Regions from separate parts of the Paraglaciecola sp. G1-13 genome, predicted to be linked through region 2. Evidence: predicted binding sites of a transcription regulator. Region 2 holds the regulator's gene; each other region holds the start of a gene.

Region 1 (9,890 bases), 970 kb from region 2:
TAATAACTTAGGTGGCTGGTACGGTTATCGCGCGAGTAAAGCAGCGCTTAACATGTTGATAAAAACTGCTCAGGTAGAATATCAACGGCGTGCAAAAAATGTCACGCTGGTCTGTTATCACCCTGGAACGGTCGACACGCCCTTATCTAAGCCTTTTCAAAGCAACGTTAGACCGGAAAAACTGTTCACCAGCGAATTCAGCGTATCTCGCTTGTTGATGCATTTATCTACTGTTCAACCAGATAAGGGCCCTTATTTCATCGATTGGGACGGCAAAGAGATCCCGTGGTGAGCAGGGCAATTACCTACTTGTAAATATTTTGTGCACCTCAGACGTTTTGCGAATACATCTGAGCGAAGACTTTTCAATTATCTGCTGTTAACATCCGTGCATTATTATAAAAACATATAACAACAATAAAGGATGTCTTTATGGGCGCACCTCGCGAACAGTTTGGCTCTCGTTTAGGTTTTATTCTCGCGGCTGCAGGCTCTGCAGTTGGTATCGGAAATATGGTTGGTTTTCCGGTTGCGGCAACAAAAAACGGTGGTGGTGCTTTTTTGCTAATGTACGCCATTTTCGTCGCATTTATTTGTTTACCTGTGATGTTAGCCGAGATGTCGGTAGGCCGAGCTAGCCGCAAAGATCCGCTTGGGGCCTACAATGTGTTATCGGGCGGTCAGCGTCACTGGAAGATAGCAGGCTGGCTAGCCACAATTACTCCTTTTATGATTGCCATATTCTACTTGGTCCTCACGGTGTGGATTTTCGGCTATCTGGTGCAGTGCCTATTGGGTAACCTTGATGTATTGGCTGACCCTAGCACTTTCGGGGTATTCATTAACGGCTACGAGCTGTTTTATTACATGATCGGTGTGCTGATTATTGTGTACATGATCTTACAGGGTGGGGTGAAACAGGGCATTGAGAAAGCCGCTAAGTTAATGATGCCGACTTTGTTTGTGATGTTAATTGGCTTGGTGGTCTTTGTTTTAACCCTAGACAACGCATTTGAGGGAGTGAAGTACTACCTTATCCCTGACTTCAACAAAATTGATGCTGCTGTGGTCAGTGCTGCTTTATCTCAAGCGTTCTTTTCGCTATCGCTGGGGATGGGAATAATGCTGACGTACGGCTCATATCTTGATAAACACGCCGACGTGCCGGGCTCTGCAAAGCTTGTTGCTTTAATGGATACCGCAGTGGCGTTTATTGCTGGTTTATTGATTTTACCGGCTGTGTTTTCATTTAATCCCAACACCGATACACAAAGTTTAAGCGATTCATCCGTGGGCATGATTTTTACTTTCCTACCGAAAATCTTCTTGGCCTTACAAGGCACTATTGGCTACGCAGGCGCGAGTATTGTCGCTAGCTTGTTTTTCTTGTTAGTGTTTTTTGCTGCAATTACGTCTTTGGTCTCTATTTTTGAAGTGCCGGTTTCAGCCTTGATGGAAGATAAAGGCTATAGCCGTAAAAAGTCACTGGCGATCTTAGGCGGATTACTTGTGGTGATGTCGATTGCAGCCGCCACGTCTTTCGGTATTTCTACTTTCTTCACAGAGTTTCTGAACTACGCAGGCCAAACTAAATCTGTGTTTGATGTGATCATTGATGTGTTCTACGACACGATATTGCCGTTTAATGGTCTGTTAGTGTGCCTGTTTGTAATTTACCGCTGGAAGAAAAGTAACTTGAACACTGAGTTAGATTTAGGTGCGCCACAATTCGCCAATAGCTGGTTCGAAAAATACGTTAACTTTTCTTTGGGTACCTTTATTCCGGTTATTCTGCTCTTGGTCTTTATTAATACCGTGGCGCTTAAATATTTTGGCAATGCGTTAATCGGTTAAGCAAGGCAGCTAAACACGTACTCAATATTTCACTCTTTAAAAGCTATAGCACTCGCCGATTGCGAGTGTTATAGCATGTCGTAAGGACTAGGATAGTTCAGCTGCATATCGAGTTTTCGCAGAGTATATTCTGGGTTGAGTCGCTTTCCTGAGCATGCTTTTTGTTCCTCTGAAAACACCGGTGGTGTTAGCGCTAGCTGCTTTGAAGCCCAGCTGTAATACTCTTTTCGGGTGGGGTGTGCTTGCGCTGACAGATGCAGTATCTCTCCCCATATCTCACGATTAATGATGTGCTCAATAGCGTGGATCACGTCGTGCTGATGGACCAGATTTACTACTTGGCTTGCTCCGCTTAAATCTAATTTACCCGCTAAAAACTTGGCTGGATGCCGTTTTGGGCCAACCAATCCTGCTAGGCGTAATATAGTCGCGGCTTGAGGTATGTTTTGTTGTATAAATTGCTCTATCGCGCAATGGGCGCGCGCCGATTCAGTACTCGGGTTTAGCTGGCTGTTTTCCGTTATTTCCCCTTCAACATCGCCGTAAACAGCACTGGTGCTAATGAAAATAAGCTTAGCGCTTTGTTCAATGCAGGTTTGACGGATGAGGGTAGACATGTCGCTGACAAACTGTTCGCTGGCTTGTGGATTGTTCGCTAGATTTCTGCGCCCAGGAGGAATGTTTATTACGACTATATCACTATGAAGTAGAGGGCTGCCGGCAGCTTTATCTTGTAAAGAGCCGCCTAGAATAAACTGACGGGCTTGAAGACCTTGGGCGCGGATGGTTGCCATGGATGCTTCGCTGCGACAGGTAACTTGAACCTCAGGAGCAGTTTCGTTGGCATTTGCAGAATTTTTGCTTAGCGCGACAGCGAGCGGCTGGCCTAGCCAACCGCCACCAAAAATGGTTATTTTCATAGTGCTCTTTGTTCTTCGTTTTTGTGTTTGCCTTTGCGGCCTAGCCTATACGAATTCGTCTCGAAATATATACCAACTTGGTAAATTTACATTGCGTAGCCTCTTACCTGAAGTACGTCCATGTCTGCAAGTTGCGGTACTTCATTTTGCAGTTTTTCTTCCAAGCGGTCGATGTTGGCTAAACTAGCACAAAGTATCTCGGTGCGAGCTTCTAATGCTTCACCATCTTTATCAAACTTGTTCTCGATATTGTGTGCAAAACTTTCCATGCGTTGCTCAAAGTCATCGACATCGCCACCATTGAACATTAACTCACTGCCAATTGTGATCATGATTTGGCCTATCGAGTGGGCAACAATGGTTTCTATCGCTTGCTCAAACTTTTCTTCAAACCCCTCGCTTAAAAACTGGCCATCGTTAAAGTGGGCTGAATTTAAACGTACTGAACCATCATCGGCATAAAAGCTTTGGTCGAGTTCATGCTTTAGCGCGTCGAGTTGTGCGGTAATGTCCGCTACAACGGAGTTGTTCTCACCGAGTAACTGGGTGAATGTCTCGTTAAGGGCGTAACTTGCTAGCTCGATAGCATCTGATGCGATATTGGCGGCCATGGGAACGGCGGATGCAATGCCGTCGTAAAATTCGTCCAACTGCTGTTGTTGGTCGTCAGAAAGGTGGGTTTGCGTGCCATTGACATAAAGCTGCTTGCTTTGATTGATGACTATCGTATTTTCTTGCTCAGTGGTTAATGTCAGCACTTGGTTTTCTAACTGTAAACCACCGTTAAACTCAACATCACACTGTTGCTCTGCAGCAACCGCACTACCGCCAACCAACATTGCTGTACAAAAAATAAGATTACGCATCGCTTTATTCCTTTTATTTACATTCGGCTTTTTTAAATGGATTGATTAGCATCCTTCTTGGCATCGATACAGCAAAGGCCGCGCCAATTTATAAAATACTAATTTAAACAATTAGTTATGTAATTCACCGAACTCTTACTTGCTTGGCATTTGTTATTTTATAAGTGAAAGCACTAATAGTTAGGCAATTTCACCAGCCTATGTTTTCTGTCGTAATTTGGTATATAATTCCGCCATTATTGGTGTGGGCTTTTAGATTGATTTTATTATTTTGAGGAAGAGTAATGGGTAATTGGACTGATGCAATCTTGTTTGGTTTTGGTTTGGTGGCGTTTGTATTGGGTGTTACCAGTATTATTATGGGCTTTATTGCCCAGCCAGTTGACCAAGGTGATGTGATGAAATCACGTGTTGAATATGGTTTTTTCGGTGTATCTGGTGTGGTGTTGTTCTTACTATTCTTATACGCATTGACCGTAGGTTAATTACCTACAGTCAATGTAGATTGATACCTAAGGTCAACTTAGGTAAACACGAAAACTTAGTGAGGCCTATCACTTATACGCTGATAGGCTCTTAATCCAAAGACTGGCAGCATCGCCAGTGCATGATCAAATATATCCCCTTGAATACCTTCGTAGGCTATCCAATCTTTGTTAGCGCTAAAGCAATATATCTCTAGTGGTAAACCTAATTCAGTGGGCGGCAATTGACGCACCATTAATGTCATATCCTGATTAACGCTAGGGTGATGGCGTAAGTAGGAAACCAAATAAGCGCGCAAGGTACCTATATTGGTTAAACGACGGCTGTTTAATAAGTCTTGAATATCAATTTTTTGCTCTTGATTATAGGCGTCTAATTCGGCACGTTTCTTTTCTATATACTGATTGATGTAGCGAATTTTACGGAAGTCGTCGAGCATTTCTTGATCGCAAAATTTAATGCTGTTTACGTCTATGTATATGGAGCGTTTGATCCTGCGACCTGCAGACTCTGACATGCCGCGCCAGTTCTTCATTGAATCTGTTATCAAACTGTAAGTCGGGACGGTGGAGATTGTCTTGTCCCAGTTTTGTACCTTTACTGTAGTAAGGCCGACCTGTAAAACCGTTCCGTCAGCACCATATTTAGGCAGTTCTACCCAGTCTCCGTTATTTACCATGCGGTTGGCCGCAATCTGAATACCCGCTACAAAGCCTAAAATGGTGTCTTTAAATAACAGCAACAGGATCGCGGTGACAGCACCTAAACCGGAAAGCAGTAATAGCGGTGACTTATCCAGCAAGTTAGAGATAATAAGCAAACCGGCAACAATAACCACGAACAACTTACCTACCTGAATAAAACCGGTAACAGGAGCTCGCTTTGCTAATTCAGAGGCGTTGTAGATGTCTTCAACTGTGTTAAGTAATGCACTGCTCGCCGCTACGGCTGCAATAAGCATATAAATAATAGCGATTTTTTGTAACGCAGAAAACAGAATGGGATCTTCTACCAACATGCTGCTGCATAAGTAAATCACCATGGCTGGTACGATATGGGCGATACGTCTGAACACACCGTGTTCGTGAAGCTCATCGTCAATAGTATTTTTGCTGTTGAAAACCAAGCGCGTTAACCGACCTGTTAAGGCTATACGTACTAATCTGAAACTGAGCCAAGCTAAACACATCAACAGTGTGACTGCGGTAATCGCAAATATCGCACCATCGTTTTTCACAGAAAGGCCAAGATATTGATAACCTTGAATGATGTATTCACTTAATTGCGCGCTTCTCTCCACTTACTTACCTCCAGATAACAGGTTTATTTGTGTGTCTTTGTGCGTCCATCGTGCATTCAACCAGGTTTGAAAACCTTGCTTAAAGTCTTCATCATTGAAGTAGTCGCCGATAATGTCTGCTTGTACGGGAGCAACAGTTACGCGAAGTATTACTCTTCCTAGGCGCCCGGTGAGCATGTCGAGCATGGGCTTTTGGGGATTATCCGGGTACATAAGCGTGACATCTAAAATCCCGGTAAATAACTCCCCCATAGCGGCAAGAGTAAAAGCGATCCCTCCGGCTTTTGGCGGTAACAGATGGGTGAAAGGACTTTTTCGGTACAGGTGCTTTTGTTGAGTAAAGCGACTGCCCTCTACAAAATTAATCACAGTGGTGGGGCAGCTTCTGAATTTCTCACATGAACGCTTAGTCGTTTGAATGTCTTTGCCTTTTAGGTGCGGGTTTTTCTCCACAAATTCTCGACTGTATCTTTGCATAAAGGGCATGTCTAACGCCCACGCGCCTAAGCCGACAAAAGGTAACCAAATTAATTCTTTCTTCAGGAAAAATTTAGGGGCAGGGATTTTGTCCGCGGCGAAGTCGACCAGTAAGATAATATCTAGCCAACTTAAGTGATTTGGCATCATTAAATACCAATGCTCTTTACTTAGCTCTCCGTCGATTTGGACATCGAATTGTACAGGATTGAATAAGCGGATTAGGCGCACACTGATAACGCCAAAGGCGCATAACATGAAATCGAGCACAGGATTAAAAGCGCGTGATATGAATGCAAATGGTAAAATAAATTTGAGCAGTCCTAAGCAGATGATCAGTATCGCCCAGAAAGACAAATTAATAAGCTGAAGGCTAAGGTGAAGCGGAAAAACAAGCATTCCGCGCAGTATAGAAAACATCCTTTACTGCTCCGTCGATAATTGTTCGATTCGTTTGTCTTTTTCTATCCACACACTGTTAAGCCAGCGCTGAAATATGACGCGTTGCGCGGGATTGTCAAAATAGTCTTGTGCGAACGCGTCACTTTGCAATAAGTCGCTTATAGGGGTAACTGAAACGTGAACCTTGATGGTTTTAACCTTGCCGCTCACAAAGTCCCAAAACGTTGGGATGCCTTGGGGGTAGTAAATAGTGACGTCTAACAGTTTGTGTAGTTGGCTGCCCATAGCGCTTAACACGAATGCCATTCCACCCGCTTTTGGCTTCAATAAATGTTGAAACGAGGGAGACTGGCGCTGGTATTTCTGTGGGGTGAAGCGTGTACCTTCAACGAAGTTCATGATACTGACAGGCTTAGTGCGAAATTTTTCACAGGCTTTTTGTGTGGTTTCTAGATCTTTCCCTTTAAGGTGAGGGTTTTTCGCTAGAAATGATTTGGTGTAACGACGCATAAAGGGAAAATCGAGCGCCCACCAAGCAATCCCTAGAAAGGGTACCCAGATTAATTCTTGCTTCAAAAAGAATTTAAGAAACGGGATTTTTCGGTTGAATACCCTTTGCAGAATGAGAATATCCACCCATGACTGATGGTTCGCTATGACTAGGTACCAGTCATTTCGAGTAAGGGTTTCAACACCGGACACTTCGACTTTGGTACGACTGAATATGTTTTGGTTAACATTGTTGATTGTGATCCAAGATGTGGCACAACCATCGAGCAGATAAGAAAGCCCAGTGCGCCATATTCTGATTGGGATCAGCTTTAGAAATGACAGCAATACAATGGGAATAACCCAAAATACTGTGTTGATAAAATACAAAATAACCGACAGGACACCCATCAAATTGCCAAACAACAACGTCACAACCTTTACTCCAACCCAACGCAATATCAAACAAAGGAGTAGTGTAAACTAAAGTAGAAGTAACCTAATAGTGAAGTATCACTATTTTGCTTAATTTGTGCCTTAAGTCTGGCTAAACAAGCGCTATTTCGCTGTTATCTGTCGTTTCCCATGCGCGGTTTTTTGAAAAGTGACTGCCCAGAAAAGCCATTTGGTCGGTCAGAATGCGTCGGTTCATCAGGTAGAATCGCTCATATATATTTGGTGTAAAGGGCACGGCGATAAGAGAAAGCCCGGCCTCTTCTGGGGTACGATCCGCCTTGAAACAATTACAGCGATTACAGGCTGAAGCGCAATTGGTCCAAATGTCACGACCGCCTTTTGAGCGAGGAATAATGTGATCACGCGTGAGTTCAGGTATACGAAATTTTTGTCCGCAGTACATGCACAAGTTATTGTCTCGGCGAAATAAGTAGCGATTATTCAGGGGCACCTTACCGGAAGGAGGGGTGACTTTTCCGTCGCAGCCAATAATTGAAGACAAGGTTAAGCGGCTCTGCAGGCCATGCTTATTCCAGCCACCGCGCAGCACTCGCTTGCTATCACCTAACTCAAATAAAACGCGATCTTGGGTATAGTACTTAGCCGCTTCTTCTAAAGTGATCCATGCCTGAGGTAGGCCAGATTTGTTCAATCTTAATACCAACATACACTTGCCTCGCTAAAGGTAGAGATAATAGATTTTACTGGGTAACCCTATATGGGCAGCGTTAACCCATAGAAATCTATCCTACAGCTCTACTGTGTACTTATTTTGACCAACTGTCATTAATTGTTGATTTTTTGACTAATCCCCTTGAAACATGCTTGCTCAACTTTGGCAGGTCGTTTTTACGGTACAGCAGCCTCTGCTTGCCAATTTTCGCTAGCGTCTAGGTGGTAAATAACACGTAAGTGAGGCAGGGGAGCAAGGCGTAAATAATCCACTCGGGTGATGTGTAGGATCAGCAAAACAAAATTCTCATCAGGTTGGGCAATATCATAGTTTGGCCCATAACTTTCTCGTAGCGCGTCACTCAGCTTTTGCCAATGCGCAAGACGTAAATGCTGGGCTTTTGGCGAACCGCTCGTCGTTTCTGACTTTTCGCTTTGGCCGATACACTCTATGTGACCGCTGAAGCGAAACTGTTCTCGGGTTTCGCTAAAGTACCAACACGCTTCTACATGTTTTTGTATCTCAAGTTGCGACATTTTCTCGCTTCGATTATCTGTGTGCAGATACAACTGATTTTTATCTTGGTTTAAGCCTCTAAAAACCAGGGTACGACAACGTGGGTTGCCTTGGTTATCAACCGTGGCAAGCTGTAAGTAGCGACTCGCTGGTATTTTTTCATGCGCTGACAGCGACTGATAAAATATGGCGTGCCAGGGTGAGTGATGCTCCATTAACGCTCCTCATTTATTGAGTGATGTGAACTAGGTTCGACCCGAGTAACCCGACCATAGCACAACTGGATACTCACAATCTGATTGAATATTTACGACTCGAACACCTTAGGTGAACAACACTAGCGCCAGCAAGTAGGACAAGTATTCGATGATGCTATTTCGAGGATGGACGTAACAGTTAAGCTATTTTTGAACAGTCGTTCATATTTAACTTGAACGATCGTTCATGATGATATACATTGCTTTCACTGACTTAGAAAAGTCACCACATCAATCCTAATATCTGGAGAACATTCGATGACAGATTTTACCTTCCACACAGTAGAAACAGCGCCAGAAAAAAGTAAGTCGATTCTAGAAAAGTCACTAAAGACCAATGGCATGATCCCTAACTTGCATGCTGTGATGGCCGAAGCGCCAGGATTGCTTGAAGGTTACCAAGTGCTTCATAAGTTATTCATGGATTCTTCATTCGACGCTGAAGAGCTAACGGTTGTATGGCAAACGATTAACGTTGAGCACAATTGTACTTATTGTGTACCCGCTCACACCGCAATTGCCAATTCAATGAAAGTGTCAGCTGAGCTAACAGAAGCACTGCGTAATAGAGAAGCTATGCCAACCGAAAAACTACAAGTGTTACACGATACAACGCTAGCTATGGTGCGCGAGCGCGGTGCAGTGTCTGATGATGTAATACAAAATTTCTTTGCAGCTGGTTACGGGCAAAGACAACTGCTTGAAATCATTCTAGGTTTGTCGCAAAAAGTGATGAGTAACTACACTAACCATGTAGCGAATACACCCGTTGATGAGCCGTTTAAAACGTTTGCTTGGAAGTAAATAAAAGCATTTACACTGACTTAGTTCACGTCATCAAGGGCCGTTAAATAAGCGGCCTTTTTCTGATCATCAACCTGACGTTTATCGACGCGCGCACTAATGCTATAATTCGCTGCTTATTTATGCTCTCAGTCTCGAAGGGGCATATTGATAATTACCAGTGGCTGGTTGTTATTAAAAAATTTTAACTATCAAAGGTTTTCAGTGAATAATCCGTCTGTACCCCTCAACCGCACCATCTCCGTCGCGCCAATGCTCGATTGGACCGATAAGCATTGTCGATATTTTTTGCGTCAAATTTCCAAACATTCCCTGCTATATACAGAGATGGTTACCACGGGGGCTATTATCTTCGGTAAAGGGGATTACCTTGCTTTTAACGACGCTGAG
Region 2 (9,890 bases):
AGATTTTAGCTATATGACACGCTCTGGCGCGGTGCATCTGAGCGATCTTAAAGGCAAAGTGGTTTATGTGGATTTTTGGGCGTCATGGTGTAAACCCTGCCGCCAATCTTTTCCATGGATGAACGACATGCAGCACAAATATGCTGAACAGGGTTTAGTGGTTGTCGCGGTGAATCTAGATACGGAACCTCAACTAGTCACAGCATTTTTACAGAAAATTCCGGCTAATTTCCCCATCGTACTCGACCCAGAAGCTGAAATTGCACAGCGCTATGATCTCATCGGTATGCCTAGCAGTTATTTAGTCGCCAGAGACGGCAGCATTCGCTTTAACCATAAAGGTTTTTTCAACGCAAAAGCATCTGCTTACGAGCAGCAGCTCGTCACCCTATTACAAGAAACGGAGTAATAACATGCTAGTTCAATTGACTAAAAAGCGCCTGATTTTGGCCGCGACTCTGGTGGCAAGTTTCACCCTAAACGGCTGTGCGGACCTAGGGGTTAAACCATGGCAACGAGATCTATTGGCAAAAGATGAAATGGCCTTAGATGCTGAAGGTATAGATATCGGGTTAGACGATCATATTTACTTCAGCAAGGAAGCCACGAGCGGTGGTCGCTCCTTTGCTGGTGGAGGCTGCGGATGCAACTAACTAAAAATAATAACATCAGCGTGTCTCTGGCTGCCGCCGCCTGCGCGCTGCTCAATTCAGGTGTACAAGCCCAAGAAAACACACAAGCTAACGAATGGCAGTTCGACACCGCCATACTCTATTACGGTGAAACCGACAGAGTGCAGTTAGGTGAGGGAGTGTTTAACGCTAATAAAGATTTTGGCGACGAACACATATTCAATGGCAAAATAGCCATCGATACTCTCACAGGCGCCTCAGCGTCAGGCGCTGTCGCCCAACAAGACGTACAAACCTTTACTCGCCCATCTGGCAATGGTCAGTACGTGGTCAATGCTGGTGAAACGCCGTTAGATGATACCTTTAAAGATACCCGCGTTCAGCTCAGTGCCCAGTGGACCCAGCCCCTATGGGAGAACATAACAGGTAGCACAGGCGTGCATCTCTCAAAAGAGTATGATTATTTATCCTTGGGTGTTAATGGCTCACTGGCCCGTGATTTTAATCAAAAAAACACCACCCTTTCTGCCGGTGTGTCTTACCAATACGACAGCATTGATCCTGTTGGCGAAGCGCCGATCGGTCTTACCTCAATGGTGGTCAACAACGGTCAATTTAGCGATGAAAGCGCATTTGAAACGGCATTTAATGCTACCAGAACCGCGGATAGCAAAGATAAAAATACGGTAGATTTACTTTTGAGTGTGACTCAGGTAATCAATCGCCGTATGTTAATGCAATTTAACTACAGTTATTCTGTTGCTGATGGTTACCTCACTGACCCGTACAAACTATTAAGTGTGGTCAACACTGAAGGTGTTACTCAGGATATTTTGCACGAGAATCGACCAGATAAGCGCACTAAACAAAGTGTCTACTGGCAAACCAAATACGCCTCAGATTACGGTATTGCCGATGTCTCTTATCGTTATGCGACCGATGACTGGGATATTGACTCGCATACACTGGACTCCAGGTTTAGAGTGAAGCTAACCGATAACAGCTATATCCAACCGCACTTTCGTTATTATCAGCAGAGCGCCGCAGATTTCTATCAGCCATTTTTGCTTGCAGGCTCACTGCTACCGTCAGTGGCCAGCGCAGATTATCGTTTAGGTGAAATGACCGCGTACACCATTGGCCTTAAGTATGGACAAGCCTTAGATAATGGTCGCGAGTGGGCGGTTCGGCTGGAATATTATCAGCAGAGTCCAAAAAATGCGGGGTTCGATGAACCAGGCGCTTTGCAAGGCCTAGATCTTTACCCAAGTATCGATGCCATTATTGCTCAGGTTAGCTATAGCTTTTGATATGAGATTGGCTCAAGGTATATTGGCGTAGGATGTATAGCGAATTCACCCACCAAAAATCAACGCATAACTAAGTAGGACAACCTTGAGTCAAGCTCCCGCCCTAATAGCTAAAAGTGACTATTACCATGGTCACTTCTTTTGCATGGCCAGTCCATGTGAATTGCTTATTGAAACCCCGAATCAATTGCTCGCCAATCGCTTACTACAAGAAGTTGTCTTGCAAACGAAACGGATCGAGCAAAAGTACAGTCGCTATATTGTTGGCAACCTAGTTCATCAGATAAACAATAGCCATGGAAAATGGGTCGATATAGATCAAGAAACACATCGATTGCTCGCCTTCGGGCAAACGTGTTTCGAACTAAGCGATGGCATGTTTGATTTAACGTCTGGCGTACTACGAAAGATATGGGATTTCACCGGGAAAGGTCAATTTCCACGTTCGGAGCACGTCAGCGAAGTATTGCAATACATTGGCTGGCAAAATGTGCAATTTACTCAGCAACAGATTCGCCTACCCAGAGGGTTCGAGTTAGATTTTGGCGGCATTGGTAAAGAATATGCTGTGGATTCAGCGGCCAAATTGTGTATGCAATTGGCACCGGATACCTCTGTGTTGATTAATTTTGGCGGGGATATTCAAGTTACCCAACCAAGGCACCATGAGGCGTATTGGCAAGTAGGTATTGAACGCCCTCACGTCAAGGGTGATTCAGCTAAAAGCGCGTTAGTGAAGATAGCGTCCGGTGGGTTAGCCACCAGCGGAGATACACGGCGCTTTATTGTCCACAACGGTGTTCGCTATAGTCATATATTGAGCCCCAAAACCGGTTATCCAGTTTCTGGGGCCCCCCGCTCTGTGACCGTAGCCACTGACTTTTGTATTCAATCCGGCATGTTAGCAACCATGGCATTATTGCAAGGCACAGAGGCCGAACACTTCTTACAAGCTCAGCAGCAAAAGCATTGGTGTTATTGGTGAACTGACTCCTGCCATCAATAATATTAAGCCATAAATTCACTGAATAATTTCATATAAGTGTAACGGTTTTATTGCGCTCTTGAGGTATGATCTACGCACTGATGTACGTGTAGAGTTTAACCCGAGTAACGTTAATGAAGTCCTACCTTGTATTAATACTGGCATTTGTCTGTAATGCCGGGTACGCCAATGTGTGTAGCTCTTTAGGATGCCCGACAGGTGCTCCTGACAGCAACGACTTACTTGAGCGCGCCATTTACACCATAAGCAATAATCAGAAAACGAAGTTTGCCGATTGGGCCGCATATAAAGTGACCACGCAAACGATAGATGGTCCTAGTCGTTCACGCAGTTGGCGCTCTGATCCAAACTTAAAGCGCGAGCACACGCTAGAAGCCGCTGACTATAAAGATGCTCACGCTCTCATCCGTACCGATCGAGGACACCAAGTTCCATTGGCAAGTGTGAGCAATACCGCTGATTGGCGCAGTACAAACTATCTATCAAACATTACCCCCCAAAGCTCTAATTTGAATCAAGGGCCATGGGTCCGATTAGAGTCTGCAGTGCGCGTATTAGCGCGCAGCGGAGAGTCCGTGTATGTAGTAACAGGCCCGCTATATGAAAGCTTTTTTGCTACGCTTCCAGGTGCAGATGAAAGCCACACTATTCCTTCTGGCTACTTCAAAATTGTCGCGACAATAAACCAAGCGGGTTATGTTAGAGCGTCCGCCTATGTCATGGAGCAAAATAGCGCGAGAGCCGATGACTACTGCAGTAAAGAAGTCACGATTGATAACGTAGAAACTCGCAGCGGTCTGAATATATTCCCAGAAATGAAGGGCAGCAAAGAATATGCGGTTGAAGCGCGTTTAGGTGGATTAAGCAGTCAATTGGGTTGCTGATAACCCAACCGCGCGTTTCAAAAAAATAGCGAATGAGTAGAAAGTCGAGATGAGTGGAAAAAGTCTAAATTGAAGTGCACGTTGCATTAAATCTAACTGATTACTCGCTTTCGTTGAATTTTCCGACAATAAGCTCTTCAACAGCATCCATCGCTTGGCGCGCGTCTTTCCCTTCAGATATCACTTGAATTTCTTTGCCTTGGCAACTCTCTAACATCATTAGGCCCAGCACACTGCTTGCTGAGGCACTTTTGTCATCCTGAACAATAGTGACTTCAGCTTCAAATTGATTCGCAAGCTTAACCAATTGAGTCGCTGCTCTGGCATGCAGCCCTAACTTGTTCACTATGAGTAAGGTTTTCTCTAATCGCTCACTCATCGGTTTAACTCGCGATGACGTATCTGCACATCAGGGTGCGAGGTGCTAAATGTTTTGGCTAACATTTCCACTACGTACACAGAGCGGTGCTGACCGCCAGTACACCCGATGGCGATTGTCACATAACTACGGTTATTACGTTCTAAATGTGGCAACCAAGTAGAAATCAGATTCTGAATTTGCCAAATAAATTTAGTGACTATAGGTTGTGAGCCAAGAAAAATCTCGACGGGGGAATCAAGTCCAGTAAGGGGTTTTAAATCTGGCTCCCAGTGCGGGTTGGGTAAGAAACGCGCATCAAATACATAATCCGCATCTTTAGGAATACCGTGTTTAAAACCGAAGCTTTCAAAAACCAAAACCAAGCGTGAGCTTTTTTTACCTAATATTCGCTCACGCACCAATTCGGCCAGCTGGTGAATTGACAATTGATCTGTGTCTATATATAAATCTGCACGTTCGGCTATTGGCGCTAATAACTGGCTTTCGGCTTGAATAGCACCAGACAATGATTTGTTTTGCTTAGACAACGGGTGCAAGCGGCGGGTTTCACTGAAACGCTTAATCAGTACGTCATCGCTGGCATCCAAATACAATATGGTCATTTCCCACGTTGACGGCAAGTAGTCGAGTATTTCCACCAATTCGTTGGGATCTTTGGGTAAATTTCGCACGTCAATGCTGACCGCGACCTGATCGTACTCGTCAGCGACGGTATGGGTCAAAGTGGGCAATAAGTTGACGGGGATATTATCAACGCAGTAATAGCCTAAATCTTCCAGTGAACGTAAAACGATGGACTTCCCTGAGCCTGAACGCCCACTGATGATAATAAGCTTCATAATTAACTGAGTACCTGAAATAATTCTTGGTCTGTGGTTGCACTGCGCAAACGATTTAAAATATCTTTATCAACGAATTTTTTGGCTATCGCCGACAAGGTTTGTAGGTGCTCTTGGGCCTTTTCCTCTGGTACTAAAATAGCAAAGAAGATATCCACTGGCATGTTATCGATGGCGTCATACTGGACCGGAGGTTGGCACGTTACAAGCACGCCTAGGGCTGACTCTAGCCCTTTTATACGGCCATGTGGTAGTGCTATACCACCACCAATGCCCGTACACCCCATTTTCTCGCGCCCCGCTAAACTGGATAAAATGGTCGCTTGGTCTACTTCAACAAGGTGCTCAGATGCCAATTGACTAATAAGCTCTAAAATGCGCTTTTTGCTGGACCCCTGAACTGCGCATACGACGCAGTCAGGGTGAAGAATATTTGATATTTCCATTATTTACCTGATGGGTTAATGGCGTTTAGCTTTTTCTTTATGCTTGATAACTTGCCGATCGAGTTTATCGATTAGGCCATCTATTGCCGCATACATGTCGTTGTGTTCCATGGTGGCAAATACATCTGCCCCATTCAAATGTATTGTCGCTTCCGCTTTTTGGTTGAGCTTTTCTACATTGAGAATGACGTGAACATTGTTGATCTGATCGAAGTGTCGCTCGAGCTTGGTAAATTTAGTATCGACATAATCTTTTAGTGAATCGGTTACATCCACATGGTGACCAGTAATATTAATTTGCATATCGCCTCTTCCTTCTTTAATCAGCCTACAATAGGCTTTTTCGTTGGTTCGACGGGGGTATCATCAGAGATTCCCGGTACTTTGCTATTGTTCGCCGAGCGACCATGATGCCTTGATCGGCCAACAATTGAGCAATCTTGCTGTCACTTAGCGGCTTGCTTGGTTTTTCAGCTGCGACCAGCTTTTTAATCAATGCGCGTATCGCCGTTGACGAGCACTCTCCGCCTGTCTCAGTTGCAACATGGCTCGAGAAGAAATATTTCAGCTCAAATATACCTCTAGGGGTATGCATATATTTTTGGGTGGTAACACGAGAAATTGTAGATTCATGCATATCCACCATTTCGGCTACGTCATTTAGTACCATAGGCTTCATCATCTCAGGCCCATGTTCAAAGAAGCCCATTTGCTGCTGTACTATACAGTTTGACACTTTCAATAAGGTATCGTTTCGGCTCTCAACACTTTTAATAAACCATTTGGCTTCTTGCATGTGTGAGCGAATAAATTGACTATCACTGGTGTTTTTCGCGCTACGACTCATTGCAGCATACTGTTGATTAACGTTCAATTTGGGTAGGCTGTCTGGGTTAAGCTCTACTGTCCAACGGCCATTTTTCTTACTCACTGACACATCAGGTATAACGTATTCTGCTTCACCTTTGATCAAGGCGCTGCCTGGACGCGGATTGAGCGTTTTAAGTAAACGCATGACCTCACGCAAATCATCCTCTTTAAGGCGAGATTTACGCATCAAAGTACGGTAATCCTTGCTTGCCAAAAGGTCGGCATAGTCCCCAATCAAGGTCTTCGCTTCTTCTAACCAGGGTGTATCAGGAGCAAACTGACGCAATTGCACTAGCAAGCATTCTTGTGGTGTACGAGAGCCAGACCCAATTGGGTCGAACATTTGAATACGCTTAAGTACGCATTCCACTTCATCGAGCTCTATTTCTTCATCATCCATGCTGGCCAGAACGTCTTCAGCGCTCATGGTCAAATAACCAGACTCATCGATAGAATCAATGATCGCTGTCGCAATCGCGACATCGGTATCACTAAAATGGGTTAAACGCATTTGCCACAGCAAATGATCTTGAATGTTATCTGTGGTTTCGCCTTGAAAGATCTGTTCGTCATCACCGCCGGCACCACTGGATATGCTAGAGGCAGGTGCGGAAGAAGCGCTGATGTACTCATCCCAAGTGGTATCCGTAGGTAAGTCTTCTGGGATTTCGTTTTTCTCGAACGCTTCACTTGAGTCTAAGTTGTCACTGCTGGTATCAACTATTTCATTGGTATCTTTAGAAGACGGGTCGAGGGAATTGTCATTTAACGCACTATCGCCGGATTCCTGATCCGTAGGCTCTTCAACTTCCAACAGCGGGTTGGAATCCAAGGCTTCTTGAATTTCTTGCTGTAAATCTAACGTAGACAATTGCAACAAACGAATAGCTTGCTGTAACTGTGGCGTCATAGTGAGTGATTGACTAAATTTTAATTGTAAAGAGGGTTTCATTTACTTCTTTATTCTGTCCGTTGCAAACTAAAAAATATGCTGTGGTTGATTCGATTGACTGTAAATGTCTCACCAAGCGCCTGAGTATAATCTCGATAAAATGAGCGGCTTTTTCAGCTTAACTATAGCCTGAATTGTTCGCCTAGGTATACATCTCTTACACGTTGATCACTTAATACTTCTTCTGCCGTGCCAGAAGCGATGAGTTCACCATGACTAACAATGTAAGCTTTCTCACACACATCGAGTGTCTCTCTTACATTGTGGTCGGTTATCAAAACACCAATACCACGGTCACGTAAATGTTGAATAATTTTTTTAATATCATTAACTGAAATAGGATCAACACCGGCAAACGGCTCATCGAGCAGAATAAATTCTGGATCGGCTGCCAGTGCCCGCGCTATTTCTACCCGGCGGCGTTCACCTCCAGACAAACTCATACCAGCACTGTTACGAATATGATTTATATTGAACTCATCGAGTAATGAATCCGCTTGCTGTTCTCTTTGTTCTGCACTGAGCTCTTTGCGTGTCTGCAAGATAGCCATCAAGTTTTGATAGACTGTCAGTTTTCGAAAAATAGAGGCTTCTTGGGGTAAGTAACCAATCCCTAAACGAGCGCGCATATGCATGGGCTGTAGGGTAAGATCTTGCTGATCAATACTGATTTCTCCCTTATCTAAGGGAACCAAACCGACAATCATATAAAACGTGGTTGTTTTACCTGCACCGTTTGGACCAAGTAAACCGACAATCTGGCCAGTGGACACTTCTAGACTGACATCACGCACAACTTGACGCGATTTATAGGATTTAGCCAAATGCGAGGCTTTTAACGTCGCCATTATGGAGTTTCATCCTGTTTTGGTTTGACTTCAGCATCACTGGACTTTTTCGCGTCAGTTTGCTTTTTACTGCTCGCTGATTTCTTAGCTGGTTGAAAAATAGTCGTAACTCGTCCGCTATTTTCACTCTCGCTCTCTCCTTGCGCGACAATTTGTTCAAGTTCCATGTTAAACACTATCGACTCACCTTTTACACTGCTATTGTTCTGCTTCAGCTGTGCATCGCCTTCTAAGGTTAGTGTGCGTAAATCTCTGCGATATTCAATGCGATTGGCTGATGCCTCAATACTGCCCCCTTGCTCTTGTTGTTGAGAGTATTTAGCCGGGCTACCCGTCGCGATGAAAACTTCGTTACCTTCGCCTTTACTCGCGTCGACTTCTACTTCATCGGCATACACATTCAAACTACCTTGATTGATGTGCACGTCTTCTCGAAAGATAGACTTTTTAGTTTTACCGTCCCCGAACTGAAACTTCGAGTCCACTTTTATCGCTTGCGTGAAATCTTCTTTGCCAGCCATGCTTAATGGGGAAAATGCTAATGTTGCTAAGGCAACTAAGCTAAGGCTGAGGTTGATAAATGGTTTGCACATGATCAAGTAGCTCATATTGTTGGGTCGTTAAATTGGCTTTAAAACCGTTACTGTTGATGACATAGTGCTGGCCAAATATTTTTACTGGTTGGTCAGACACCATGGTTTTATCGATCAAGTTTATCTCGATGAAGTCCGTGCGAATGCTACGAGCAAATCCTTGCTCATCTTGATTACGTATCTCGACATTATTCTCTAATTGGATCCGATTGTCTTCATACAAAGTACCGTCTTTGGCTGATACCTGCCAAGGCGCAGTCTGTGACGCAACAAATATCGTGTATTGAGGCTCTTTGAATAAAGTAAAACCGAGCAAATCAAAGTGTTCCATTTTAGTAGCAAAGACCTGATGGCTCAAACGGCCGTCTTTATCAAATAGAGTGCTTAGCATTTCACTTGCTTGGTAGTTTGGTTGCCAAGCAGATTCGGTTTCAGTTTGCGGTATCAAGTCTTCATCAGCTAGCCAGTCGGGTAAGTTGATGGCGATGACCAATAAAAACAATAACCCAATACTGAGGGTGACTCGATTCATACGCTACTACCACTGACTTTGTTTAACTTGCCTTTGGCGTGCAAAATTAGGTCGCAAACTTCGCGTACAGCACCAAAGCCCCCATTGATTTGGGTAATATACAGAGCTTGTTTCTGTACAAACGGATGGGCATCGTGTGTCGCTACGGCGACGTTACTCAAGGTAAACATTCCCACGTCGGGCATATCATCCCCAATGGATGCGGTAGCGTCTTTGCCTATATTTAACTGGCGCTGCAACGCCAAAAGCGCATCGTTTTTCTGTTCACAACCTTGAATAATATGCTCGACCCCTAACGCTGACATGCGTTTGTGCACTATTTTTGATTCACGTCCGGTAATAACCGCAACGTGCACACCTATGTTTAATAAGGCTTTGACTCCAAAACCGTCACGAGTATGAAACGCTTTCAATTCTTCGCCGTCATTGCCCATGTATATGCGCCCGTCAGAGAACACCCCATCTACATCACAAGCCAGTAATTTAATGCGGGAAAGCTTGTCCATTAACGAAGATGACTTAGCACCATATAACGTATTAACGTCGCCCATTATATCACTCCTGCTGATAACAAGGTTTGCATGTTGATAGCACCA
Region 3 (9,890 bases), 1.4 Mb from region 2:
CTGTGTTCGGCCAAGCCAATGGTAATACCTACTAGCTCTTTGCTTTTTTGAAATGCATCTAGGTGTTCAAACGCTTTGGGTTTGATGCCCGCTTTACCTAATAAATCGAGCAGGCTTTCACGGCGACCCTGAGATTCCGCGCTAAACAGCACTTTACTGCCGCTTTTTTGCCAATCAGCAACCCGTTGCTTAAGCGTTGCCCAGGGCACTTTGTTTTGTGATTTTATCGCGATATCACCAATCGTGCGGGTGTCGTAATTGGTGACGCCGGCTTTTTGCTCTTTGGCATTTTGCTCTATGGTGATCCGCGGCCACTGCTTTAACGCGCCGAAGAGTTCTTCATTGCGTAAAAATAAATCTGCGGGTGCCATAAGCGGGCGACTGAGGTTGTAGCGCAGTTGCTCGTAGCGCTCGTTCACATCATTCCAGAAGAAGTCACAGGCCTTGGCTAAATCGCCGTGCATCATGAGCAAGGTGTCTGGGTGCAGATAATCAAACAGGGTGGCGCTTTGCTCAAAAAACAGCGGTAAGTAATATTCAATGCCGCCAGGCATCATGCCTTTACCGACTTGGTAATAGATAGACTCTTTAGAATTATTGGCGTCGAATTTTTCTAAGTACTGCTGGCGAAACAGTTTTATGCCGTCTTGATCAGTAGGAAACTCACGCGCCGGTAGCAGCTTAATTTCGTCAATTTTATCCCCTGAGCGCTGGCTGTCGGGGTCGAAATAACGAATGCTGTCGACGTCATTATCGAATAAGTCGATACGAAACGGCTGCTGACTGCCCATGGGGAATAAATCGATAATGCTACCGCGAATCGAAAACTCACTGTGGCCCATCACCTGATTGACATGTTGGTAGCCAGCGCGCTCTAACCCTAAACGGAACGCGTCTATGTCTAAGGTTTGATTGACCTTTAAAAATAACAAATACTTGCTGAGGTAATCTGTTGGTGCCATGCGCAGCATCAAGGTATTAACCGGCACGATGAAGACGCAGTTCTCCGCCTGAGTGAGGCGGTATAAGGTTTCTAAGCGCTGTGAAATAATATCTTGATGAGGGGAAAAGTTGTCGTAGGGCAGGGTTTCCCAATCGGGGAAAAGCTGCACCTGGACGTTTTTACCTTGTAAGAAAAAGCTGAGTTCTTTTTCTAATTTCATGGCGCTTGGGGTATCTGCCGTTACCAGCAAAATAGGGCCTTTGGTCTTGCCCGCAGCGTTGGCAATAGACATTGCCAAACTACTGCCGTGTAAATTGCCCCAGTGAATTGCATCTCGTTGGCCTTTGGCCAAGGTCGGATTAAAAATACTTGCTGTCATCTAAATTAGTCGTTCTTTTGTTGCTTGGCGCGTTTGCGTAATTGCGCTGTTTGAAGATGTAAACTGGCACGTACCAGAAGATCCTGATCTTCTTCACGAATGCAGTTATAAATAAGTGACACATGATATTGCTCGCCTGCCTGCTGGCACTCAATGACTTCGCCATAGCAAAAAATGGCGGAGGCCTCTTCCTTTAGGAACAGTTTTAATTCAACGATTTGCTCGGGCTCGTAGGCTTCATCGCACTTAACGATAATGCCGCCACCGCCGAACTTTACTGACTCGTAAGCTAAGCTTGGGTCGTCTTGTTGCTGTAGTACCAAGGACATTAACAAATCAATTTTGCGAGATTGCGCATTTAAAAAGTTGGCCAGCTCGACAGCATGTTCCCCCATGTTACGCAGTGGGCGTAAGGCTTGGGCATCAATGGCGGTTGCTTCACTAGCCACTCGAAACGCGTAGGGCATGTGCTCCCCTAAGTCATCGACATGGGGCAAAGTAAAGCCAGCCGCAACGGCTTTAAAGTTAACCCGTATGGCATGCTCTATGGTGAAAAATTCATTGAATTGTTGCTGTTTTTCTTCGAGGCTAATGCCGTGCATGTATTCTCCGAAAATGAGTATCGTTATTCACTGTGGCTCAAGGGCCTGTCTTTATCGGCCGGCTAACGGTTAATTTAGCATTTTAGGCGGCAAAACATAGTTTGGCCTATTGTAACCTTGTTTGCGCTATGACCAGAGCGTATTATTCAAAAAACGTTTTACTTTACCATGAGTTAAACGATTATGACTGTAGTCATTTATGCTGTGCATTTTGTTTAAATAAAGTCAGTTAAAACAAAGTCAGGTTAAATAAATTCAGTTTACCCAAACAAACGTTAATAAACACAGTCAAATGAGCCACCGCGTGATGTAACTTGCACGTCGAATTATCTCTAACCCTTTGCTAAGAGTCCATTGCTAGCATGTTTCACTCTGTTTCTGCATTTATCGGTTTGCGTTATGCAAAATCGTCCAAAGGTAATCAATTTATCGCCTTTATTAACGCCTTCTCTGCTATTGGCATCGCCCTTGGTTTAATGTCTTTGATTACGGTTTTGTCTGTAATGAACGGATTCGAGGGGGACCTGAAAGATCGCATTCTCGGTATTGCGCCGCACGTAGTGGTAGATACGCGGGGTGAAAACGAGCAGATCATTTCGAGCTTGTCACAATTACCGGGCGTTACCGCCACCAGTGACTTTATTGAGTCTGAAGGCGTGGTGCAGTCACCGCGCAGCTTAGAAGGCGTGATGATACAAGGCGTTGAGCCACAAACCACCCATGAACACTCTATTATAGCCCAGAATATGTTGGTCGGGCAGATCGCAGATTTAACCCCTGGCAGTTATGGCATTATCGTCGGTCGAGCATTATCAACCCGTTTAGGGTTAAGGGTAGGTGAGCAAACACGTATTTTATCTGCCCAGGGCAGTGTATTTGGGCCGTTTGGGCAAATGCCGAGCCAGCGCTTGTTTACTGTGGTAGGTGTGTTTGATGTGGGCTCAGAGCTTGATGCCAAAGTGATTTTAATGAACATCAATGACAGCGCTAAGCTGATGCGCAATAAGGTCAGCCGTATTGCTCAAACGCGGTTATTTTTACAAGATCCGTTTGAATATAAAACGGTGGTCGACAAGGTTACTGAGCTTGGCCTTGAAAGCGACGACTGGCGCACGCGCCAAGGCCCGTTGTTTGATGCCGTTAAGATGGAAAAGAACATGATGGCCTTAATGCTTCTGCTTATCATCGCGGTGGCGGCGTTTAATATTGTGTCGGCGCTGGTGATGGTGGTGACTGAGAAAAAAGGCGATATTGCTATTTTACTGACCCAAGGGTTGTCGCGCGGGCGCATTATGCAGGTCTTTTTGGTTAATGGCTTATATAACGGTATCAAAGGAACGCTGTTTGGCGCCGCGGGCGGTTTATTACTTGTCAGCCAACTAAACAATTTGTTGAGCTTATTTAATGTGCCGATTATGGCGGCTACCGGCGGGGCAGGGTTGCCCATAGTCATGCATTGGCATCAGGTGTTGATGCTCATTCTGTTTTCCTTGCTGCTGTGCTTTGCTGCCAGTATTTATCCTGCTTATCGAGCGGTGAAGGTTGACCCAGCCAGTGCGCTTAAATATGAATAGTTTTATTGCCGAGTCAGGTAACTCGTCACAAATTTGCCATAATCGCCATCTCTTATCATAAGATTTCAGTGTATAATGAGCGATGATTTAAAATTAGCACGCTGATTTGTTAGCTTAGGCAGTCAGTGGCACTCCACGCTTTAAAGGGTTTTTCGATGGAAAAAACATTTATTACCGCTCAGCAATTACTAGAAGATTCATTTCGCTTAGCATCAAAAGTGTACGAAGATGGTTTTCGTCCGCATTTTATTATTGGCATCTGGCGCGGCGGTGCGCCAATTGGTATCGCGGTTCAAGAATACTTCGATTTTAAAAAAGTAGAGACAGACCACATTGCCGTGCGTACATCGTCTTATTACGGTATCGATCAACAATCAAAAACCATCAAAGTGCACGGTTTGCATTATTTGATTGAAAACGCCAATGCCGAAGATGACTTGCTTATTGTTGATGACGTGTTTGATTCAGGCCGCAGTGTTGATGCGCTGATTAAGCAAATTAAGAAGTTGTCTCGCGCGAATATGCCGAAAAACATTCGTATTGCTTGCCCTTACTATAAGCCGCAAAACAATAAAACGGACATAGTGCCAGACTACTTTGTACACGAAAGTGCCGAGTGGTTGGTATTCCCTCATGAGATTTCAGGCTTAACCCCAGACGAAATCATCAATGGCAAAACAGATTTAGCCAACGTACGCGACATATTGGTGTAATAACGCCGCGTTTGTCTGTGTAAAGGGGATTGAAAAAGGAGCCTAGTTGCTCCTTTTTTTTGTGATTTTTTAAGCTTTTTACAGGTATTGTTCAAGCCACTTTGACTCGCTTGCTAGCGCAAATGCAAAACCTTCGAATCAATAAAGCAAGCTTTCGCTAGGCATTCTAAATCAAGCAAGCTTTCGCTAGCTCTTCTTAGTCAAGCAAGCTTTAGCCAGGGCTGCTAAAAAGTAAACAACTCAACGTTATTGTCTTTTTTCCAGCGTTTTTTGGCCGCGATCTGCTCGAAACGTTTTTCTGATTTGTACTGCCAATGCTTGGTGGCGGCAATAAGGTTTTTGCTACTGTCTTTAATCCATTCACTTTTCGCTTCTTGTGAAACGAACATATACAACTTACCTGCCTCAATGGTGTAAATTGAAGGGTCTGCGATGACGTCTTTTTCCATTACTAAAGAGTGGGCGCAAAGCGCGCCAAATTGCGGCAAGTACTGTGCGGGGTTATTAGCGAATTTTTGCTGATTCTCTTCATTGGCGAATAAATAGCGCTGACCCATATACACGGCTTGAAACGCATCGTTGCCCTGTTTAGCGCCGCTTAGATTAAAGTAGGTTGTGGGGTCAAACCCTTGTAGTGCTAATGTCGCTTGTTTTTCAACAGTGGCCCTGTCGATCGATTCGGCGAACGCGGTATTCATTGTTAAAAGGTAAAACCCAAAAAGTAACCCTGTGATTTTCATTATTTTCTTGCCTAGCATGTGTGTATTCCTTTTTGAACTGCGCTTTATCTAACGCTTTATATAGCGTTCTATTCAGCTTTTTCTTGGAGCGTTTTTGTTACGAACCAGATATTTGTATAAGTAAAGACAAGGTCAGCGCCAATAATATTGCACGCCAATGGCAAATACTTCCGCTAGTGGCTTCTAAGGTTTAGCAACATGCCGTCAAACAGGTGGTAGCCTAAATGAAAATAGCGCTATATTAGGCCTTACCTCTGTTTGCTTTTACGCTAGGTTTACGATGAAAATAACGGCCTCACAAAATGCTTCTAAAATAACTTCAAAGACAGCGCCAGAACAGAAGCAAGCACAGGAGCAAGAAAAACAACAAGGGCAAGAACACATGCACAGTCATGAAAAAGCATACAGCCAAATCTATGCTCAAGCGCGTCAGTGGCTATTAGACTTCCCCGATACAGTCGAAGACTTTCCGTTTGGGCCTGAGGTAGCGGTTTTCAAAGTCAAAGGTAAAATGTTCGCTACGCTCTCTTTGGGCAAAGCGGCTCCCCGTGCAAATTCTCACACTGCTAGCATTAACGATGAGCAAGCGCAGGACAGTGATGAGAGCACTAACAGATGCAGTAAAGAGGGTAGTAAAGAATGCAGTAAGGTGTATTGGATGAACCTAAAGTGCGATCCTCACGAGGCAATTATGCTGCGAGACGTTTTTAGCGCAGTCATCCCCGGGTATCACATGAATAAACAACATTGGAATACCGTTATTTTGGACGGCAGCCTGCCAGCCGGCGAACTTCAACGAATGATTAAACAGTCCTTTATGCTGGTGGTGAATAAGCTGCCGAAGAAAGCACAGGTATCTATTCTGCTTCACCTATAGTTAGTGCCCAGCTTGAAAGCGCCCAGCTCGAAAGTGCCTAGCTTAAATGTACCCACTTGAAAATGTCTAGCTGAAAATTTCGTTAGCGGTGGGGACTCACTTGATCCAGCTTTGCTCGGTGCGCCCCAACGAAACACTGATGTAGGTAAAAGCGCTGTCATATTCACGCTGTCGTATTCACGCTGGCATAGTCATTGCTGCTTACTTATTGAAGCACGTCTGTGCGCAACGGGTGTTCAGGCGATTTTCGCAATATTTTCTCAACAAAGGAGATAATGATGAATCAAGATCAAGCTGAAGGAAATTGGAAACAATTAAAAGGTAAAGCCCAGCAGAAGTGGGGCGATCTTACAGATGACGACGTAGACAAAATGAAAGGCAGCCGCACCGAACTGGTGGGCAAAATCCAAGAGAAGTACGGCAAGTCTAAGGAAGAAGCAGAGCGCGAGGTAGACGACTTCTTCGATAGTCATTAATCATCGGCCATTCGCACCATTAAAATTACCATTGAAAGCGCGTGAAGAACTGTTTCTTCACGCGCTTTTTCTTTTTCACTCACCCTTCTTTTTTACGTTTACTGGTTTTCAATTCAACCCCCTCTGGCCGCTTTGGTGATGCACACCGACACGGAATCATCGATGTTCAACACGTGAAAATCTTACAACGAGGTAATAAAATTATTCATGAAATCAATACCGAGTGAAGCGATTTTTGATAAACGAGCCTAGGCTCAACCCCACGTTTTATATGCGTTTTTCTACCTATAGGGTCCGTTGGCACGTTTGAAGCATTAGTTAAAGTCCACTCATTGTTAAAAGGAATAGTTATGTTACGTTGGGCTGTTATATTTTTAGTTATCGCACTGGTTGCTGCAGTGTTGGGATTCGGCGGAATTGCAGGCTCTGCAGCCGGTATCGCAAAAATCATTTTCTTCGTATTTTTAGTCCTACTGGTTATTTCAGTGGTGATGGGCAGAAGGAAAGTCTAGCTACCTTAATTCATGATCAGGCTGCCAATGCGCAGCCTTTTTTTTGGTTTTTTTATTGATAATCAGGTATCAGAGAGTCCTCTAGCCGATGTGTTTAGACATATGAATAAAGAAAGCGCGTTATGAATAAGTCACTTATTGAGTTGATTACCCATTCTTCAACACAATAATTTAAAATTAGCTTTAAGAAAAATATATGTTTGTCTAACCTCAAATCAATTAAGCCTGCAACATGATCCTATTTAGCTGAACTGTCATGCTCTCATTTAAATCGTAATATAGTGCCTTTCTAGGTCATACTAAGTTTAATAATACGTGAATGGATTTTAAACTCATGCCGCAAAATTCTGCTCAAAGCCACAATGATGAAAAAAAACAAGAAGTAACTTCCCAGAATCGGGCAAGTAAGAGGTTTAATGCATATGCAACGTTCATATACGAACAAAAGTTATTTGTACTATCAGGACTTGCATTTGTATTCACAGTTCACAGCTATTTTCTTGCTGATAATTATATAAAGCAATTCAATGGAGTTAACCTATTCCACTATGGAAGTTTCATTGATATTTATCAAGTTGCATGGGGGTTAAACTCCGGCAGAATGTACGCGGCATTATTATTTCTTTTTGTATACCTAGTTATCAGTGTAATTGCTTTCATTCCGTCGGAAAAACAAACGACTAAGTTTAAAAGAATTACTAAACTAATCGTCGGTTTTTTAATAATTAGCATTATGGCATCTTTTGTTTATGCAGGCGTAAATGAGATCTCGCATTCTCCTAAGAGGCTTTCGTCTGCAATTATTGAGGGCCGTACTCCGTTATACAATATTGAGCTAGGGACTGGAAAAAAAACACAGTGTGTCGCATTGATCGCGGGAACTAGTAGTTATTTGTTTATATGGCATTTTGGAGCAATTCCGCATTTTGAGGCCGTTGCGAAAGGAACTGGGGTGAATATAGAGCAAATCATTAAAGCATTCCCAACGATAAAGTCTATATCTGGAAGTGCAGATATTCTTGACAGTGAAACTAAAAAAGACAGTATTTCTCAAGCTATAAGTCAATGGAAGACTGAAATACGCAAACAATGTGGCGAAATAAAAATTGATATAGACCATTTATAGTCAAAAATGGCTAGCTATTCATTTTCAAAACCAAAACGTCGAAAAATAGACTTAATATTGGTTCAGATTTCTTCAGGCGAAATACGTCCGAATTCAGATAATAAGTGCACCAGTAATGATTAACTGGGGCGACACGAAAAGCACATTACCTAAATGGCAGTTCCACAGAATCTGTTACAAGTCACAAAAAAGGCTCTTCATTTCTGAAGAGCCTTTTCATCTTGACGTTTGATGAAGCTGGCGGGAGTTGAACCCGGAAATTCTTCATGCATATCAATAACTAACCTGTATGTTATGATTGTTTTGTCAGTTCAATCGCTTTTGGGCTTTAAACTCTTTAACTTTTCGATGAATTTGATTAGCGAAAACAAACATAGCATATGTGAGTTTCAATAATGCGAATAATTGAAGTAGTGTCAGGAAAATAAAACTTGACGCTTTTATCCAGTCATAATATCCCGCATAAATTGTCCCGAGAGCCAAGGCTTCTAATGGATATATATATTGAAATATCAATAATACCGATATAATAACTGTTGAAGTAACAATAACTAATATCAAAGCCTCAATTCTTTTGGCTTTTTCACCAGCTTCCATAATTGATACATTCGGTAAGCTAAATGCTTTTATCGCTTCAGGATAAATTTGGGATATCCAAAGCCCCGCAATCGCTAGAGTGGCCGCAGATGAGTTGATTAAAACAGAAGCTATATTCTTGAAATTATCTGCTGTTAGAAATGTGCTATAGAGATAGCCAAGACTGCCGCTGATAACCAAGGTAACTATTAGTCTTAAAATAAAATGCATCTGGATTTTACCTGTTGTCCTTGATCAACTTTCTAGCATCGTCTTCAAATGAGGCTAGAAGGCTAGCCCTTTCAGCTTTTAATATATTGGATAAGTACACGGCAGTATAGTGTATATCATCGTGCTTTTTGTTTGGGTCAGCTAAGATAGAAGTTCTTTCCAAATAATTATTAAAAAAGCGCGGCGAATCTTCCCCTTCTTCCTTGAATCCTATATTTACCCATGTATTTACGGGATCATATTCTTCACCGTATAATTCAACGAGGTTCTGTAACTCGTCACCAGTAAGATTAATCTCTGTTTCAACTTCCACATGTCTGTTGAAAATGTTATCCCCCTTGTTTTCAAGAACTCTTTCGAAAAGTTTTAAAATAGGATGCCGCTCATCTTCAATTACTTTCGTCGCAATGACATCTCTAACAACTATATGTGTAATTTTTTTTGCCAATTTATCTATGTCTGCGCTGTAAATGTTAATTCTTTTTTCACTGGCTTCGAAGCTGAACATTAAGTTTTTATGCTGCCCGTCGGTACTTTGATATCTAGTAGTGTTAACAACAATATCATCCCCTTTGGTGGGATGTGGTCTGGTTGAATGTGTTGTAACCTTGCAAGGGTGAGCCACACGATTATCAACTGCCCTCTTGATGTAGGAGCAAATAGCTTGAGTTTCAATTAGTGAGTCTGGAAATTTTATTGTGGCTAGAATGTCAAATTCGGGAATGAACCAGTAATACATGGGTTGGCCGACAATTAAATTCTTACCATTTTTTTTACCTGTGTTTACCGAAAAAGCATCCCCATTTGTTTCTTTATTTTTTGCATCCTCAGAGATACCGCCCAACCGTCCTGATTTATTTGTAGTTTTTCTCCAAAAAACAAAGATGTAATCTCCGGTATCTTTGTCGAAATGTGTTGACCGTGAGTAAATTTCCGTTCGATTTTTATGCACATCTGAGGACCAAGGAATACAGTTTACGAAATCGTCTTCATTATTTATCCACTCATATACACTCTGGAGTATATCTGAATATGTACCTTCAATTTTTTTAGGTTGTTTACCTTTTTGGGGTTTATAGAATCCTGATTTTTTTATATCGAAGTAAGTGATTAAAGCTTTTTCCATTTTAGTAAAAATTCC

Evidence for each region. The regulator sigma-54, encoded in region 2, starts transcription at its own class of promoters, with help from an activator protein. The targets are predictions, from matches to a motif close to GTTGGCACGNNNNTNGNNT.
Region 1: a site for sigma-54 is predicted at 3,710-3,728, ahead of AC0L6N_RS18740 (DUF2884 family protein). Genes of this name have one in related genera too.
Region 3: a site for sigma-54 is predicted at 6,010-6,028, ahead of AC0L6N_RS06640 (CsbD family protein). Genes of this name have one in related genera too.

The regions. Positions count from the first base shown of each region.
Region 1 covers NZ_CM147903.1:4,408,783-4,418,672, reverse strand. The annotation lists gene AC0L6N_RS18755 (SDR family NAD(P)-dependent oxidoreductase) at 1-292, shown strand, start outside; gene AC0L6N_RS18750 (sodium-dependent transporter) at 433-1,854, shown strand; gene AC0L6N_RS18745 (sugar nucleotide-binding protein) at 1,923-2,774, opposite strand; gene AC0L6N_RS18740 (DUF2884 family protein) at 2,861-3,640, opposite strand; gene AC0L6N_RS18735 (hypothetical protein) at 3,925-4,125, shown strand; gene AC0L6N_RS18730 (mechanosensitive ion channel family protein) at 4,182-5,426, opposite strand; gene AC0L6N_RS18725 (acyltransferase) at 5,427-6,323, opposite strand; gene AC0L6N_RS18720 (acyltransferase) at 6,327-7,229, opposite strand; gene AC0L6N_RS18715 (HNH endonuclease) at 7,342-7,917, opposite strand; gene AC0L6N_RS18710 (pyridoxamine 5'-phosphate oxidase family protein) at 8,100-8,654, opposite strand; gene AC0L6N_RS18705 (carboxymuconolactone decarboxylase family protein) at 8,955-9,500, shown strand; gene dusA (tRNA dihydrouridine(20/20a) synthase DusA) at 9,705-9,890, shown strand, end outside.
Region 2 covers NZ_CM147903.1:203,475-213,364, reverse strand. The annotation lists gene AC0L6N_RS00950 (TlpA disulfide reductase family protein) at 1-409, shown strand, start outside; gene AC0L6N_RS00945 (DUF4266 domain-containing protein) at 414-653, shown strand; gene AC0L6N_RS00940 (DUF3570 domain-containing protein) at 644-1,942, shown strand; gene AC0L6N_RS00935 (FAD:protein FMN transferase) at 2,088-2,927, shown strand; gene AC0L6N_RS00930 (DNA/RNA non-specific endonuclease) at 3,062-3,832, shown strand; gene AC0L6N_RS00925 (HPr family phosphocarrier protein) at 3,933-4,211, opposite strand; gene rapZ (RNase adapter RapZ) at 4,208-5,053, opposite strand; gene ptsN (PTS IIA-like nitrogen regulatory protein PtsN) at 5,056-5,499, opposite strand; gene hpf (ribosome hibernation promoting factor) at 5,515-5,802, opposite strand; gene AC0L6N_RS00905 (RNA polymerase factor sigma-54) at 5,828-7,321, opposite strand; gene lptB (LPS export ABC transporter ATP-binding protein) at 7,444-8,169, opposite strand; gene lptA (lipopolysaccharide transport periplasmic protein LptA) at 8,169-8,690, opposite strand; gene lptC (LPS export ABC transporter periplasmic protein LptC) at 8,731-9,294, opposite strand; gene kdsC (3-deoxy-manno-octulosonate-8-phosphatase KdsC) at 9,291-9,845, opposite strand; gene AC0L6N_RS00880 (KpsF/GutQ family sugar-phosphate isomerase) at 9,845-9,890, opposite strand, start outside.
Region 3 covers NZ_CM147903.1:1,560,577-1,570,466, forward strand. The annotation lists gene mfd (transcription-repair coupling factor) at 1-1,322, opposite strand, end outside; gene AC0L6N_RS06615 (PilZ domain-containing protein) at 1,328-1,924, opposite strand; gene AC0L6N_RS06620 (lipoprotein-releasing ABC transporter permease subunit) at 2,287-3,498, shown strand; gene AC0L6N_RS06625 (phosphoribosyltransferase) at 3,654-4,211, shown strand; gene AC0L6N_RS06630 (YHS domain-containing (seleno)protein) at 4,436-4,969, opposite strand; gene AC0L6N_RS06635 (MmcQ/YjbR family DNA-binding protein) at 5,334-5,828, shown strand; gene AC0L6N_RS06640 (CsbD family protein) at 6,107-6,304, shown strand; gene AC0L6N_RS06645 (DUF1328 domain-containing protein) at 6,655-6,816, shown strand; gene AC0L6N_RS06650 (hypothetical protein) at 7,151-7,942, shown strand; gene AC0L6N_RS06655 (hypothetical protein) at 8,249-8,749, opposite strand; gene AC0L6N_RS06660 (hypothetical protein) at 8,757-9,875, opposite strand.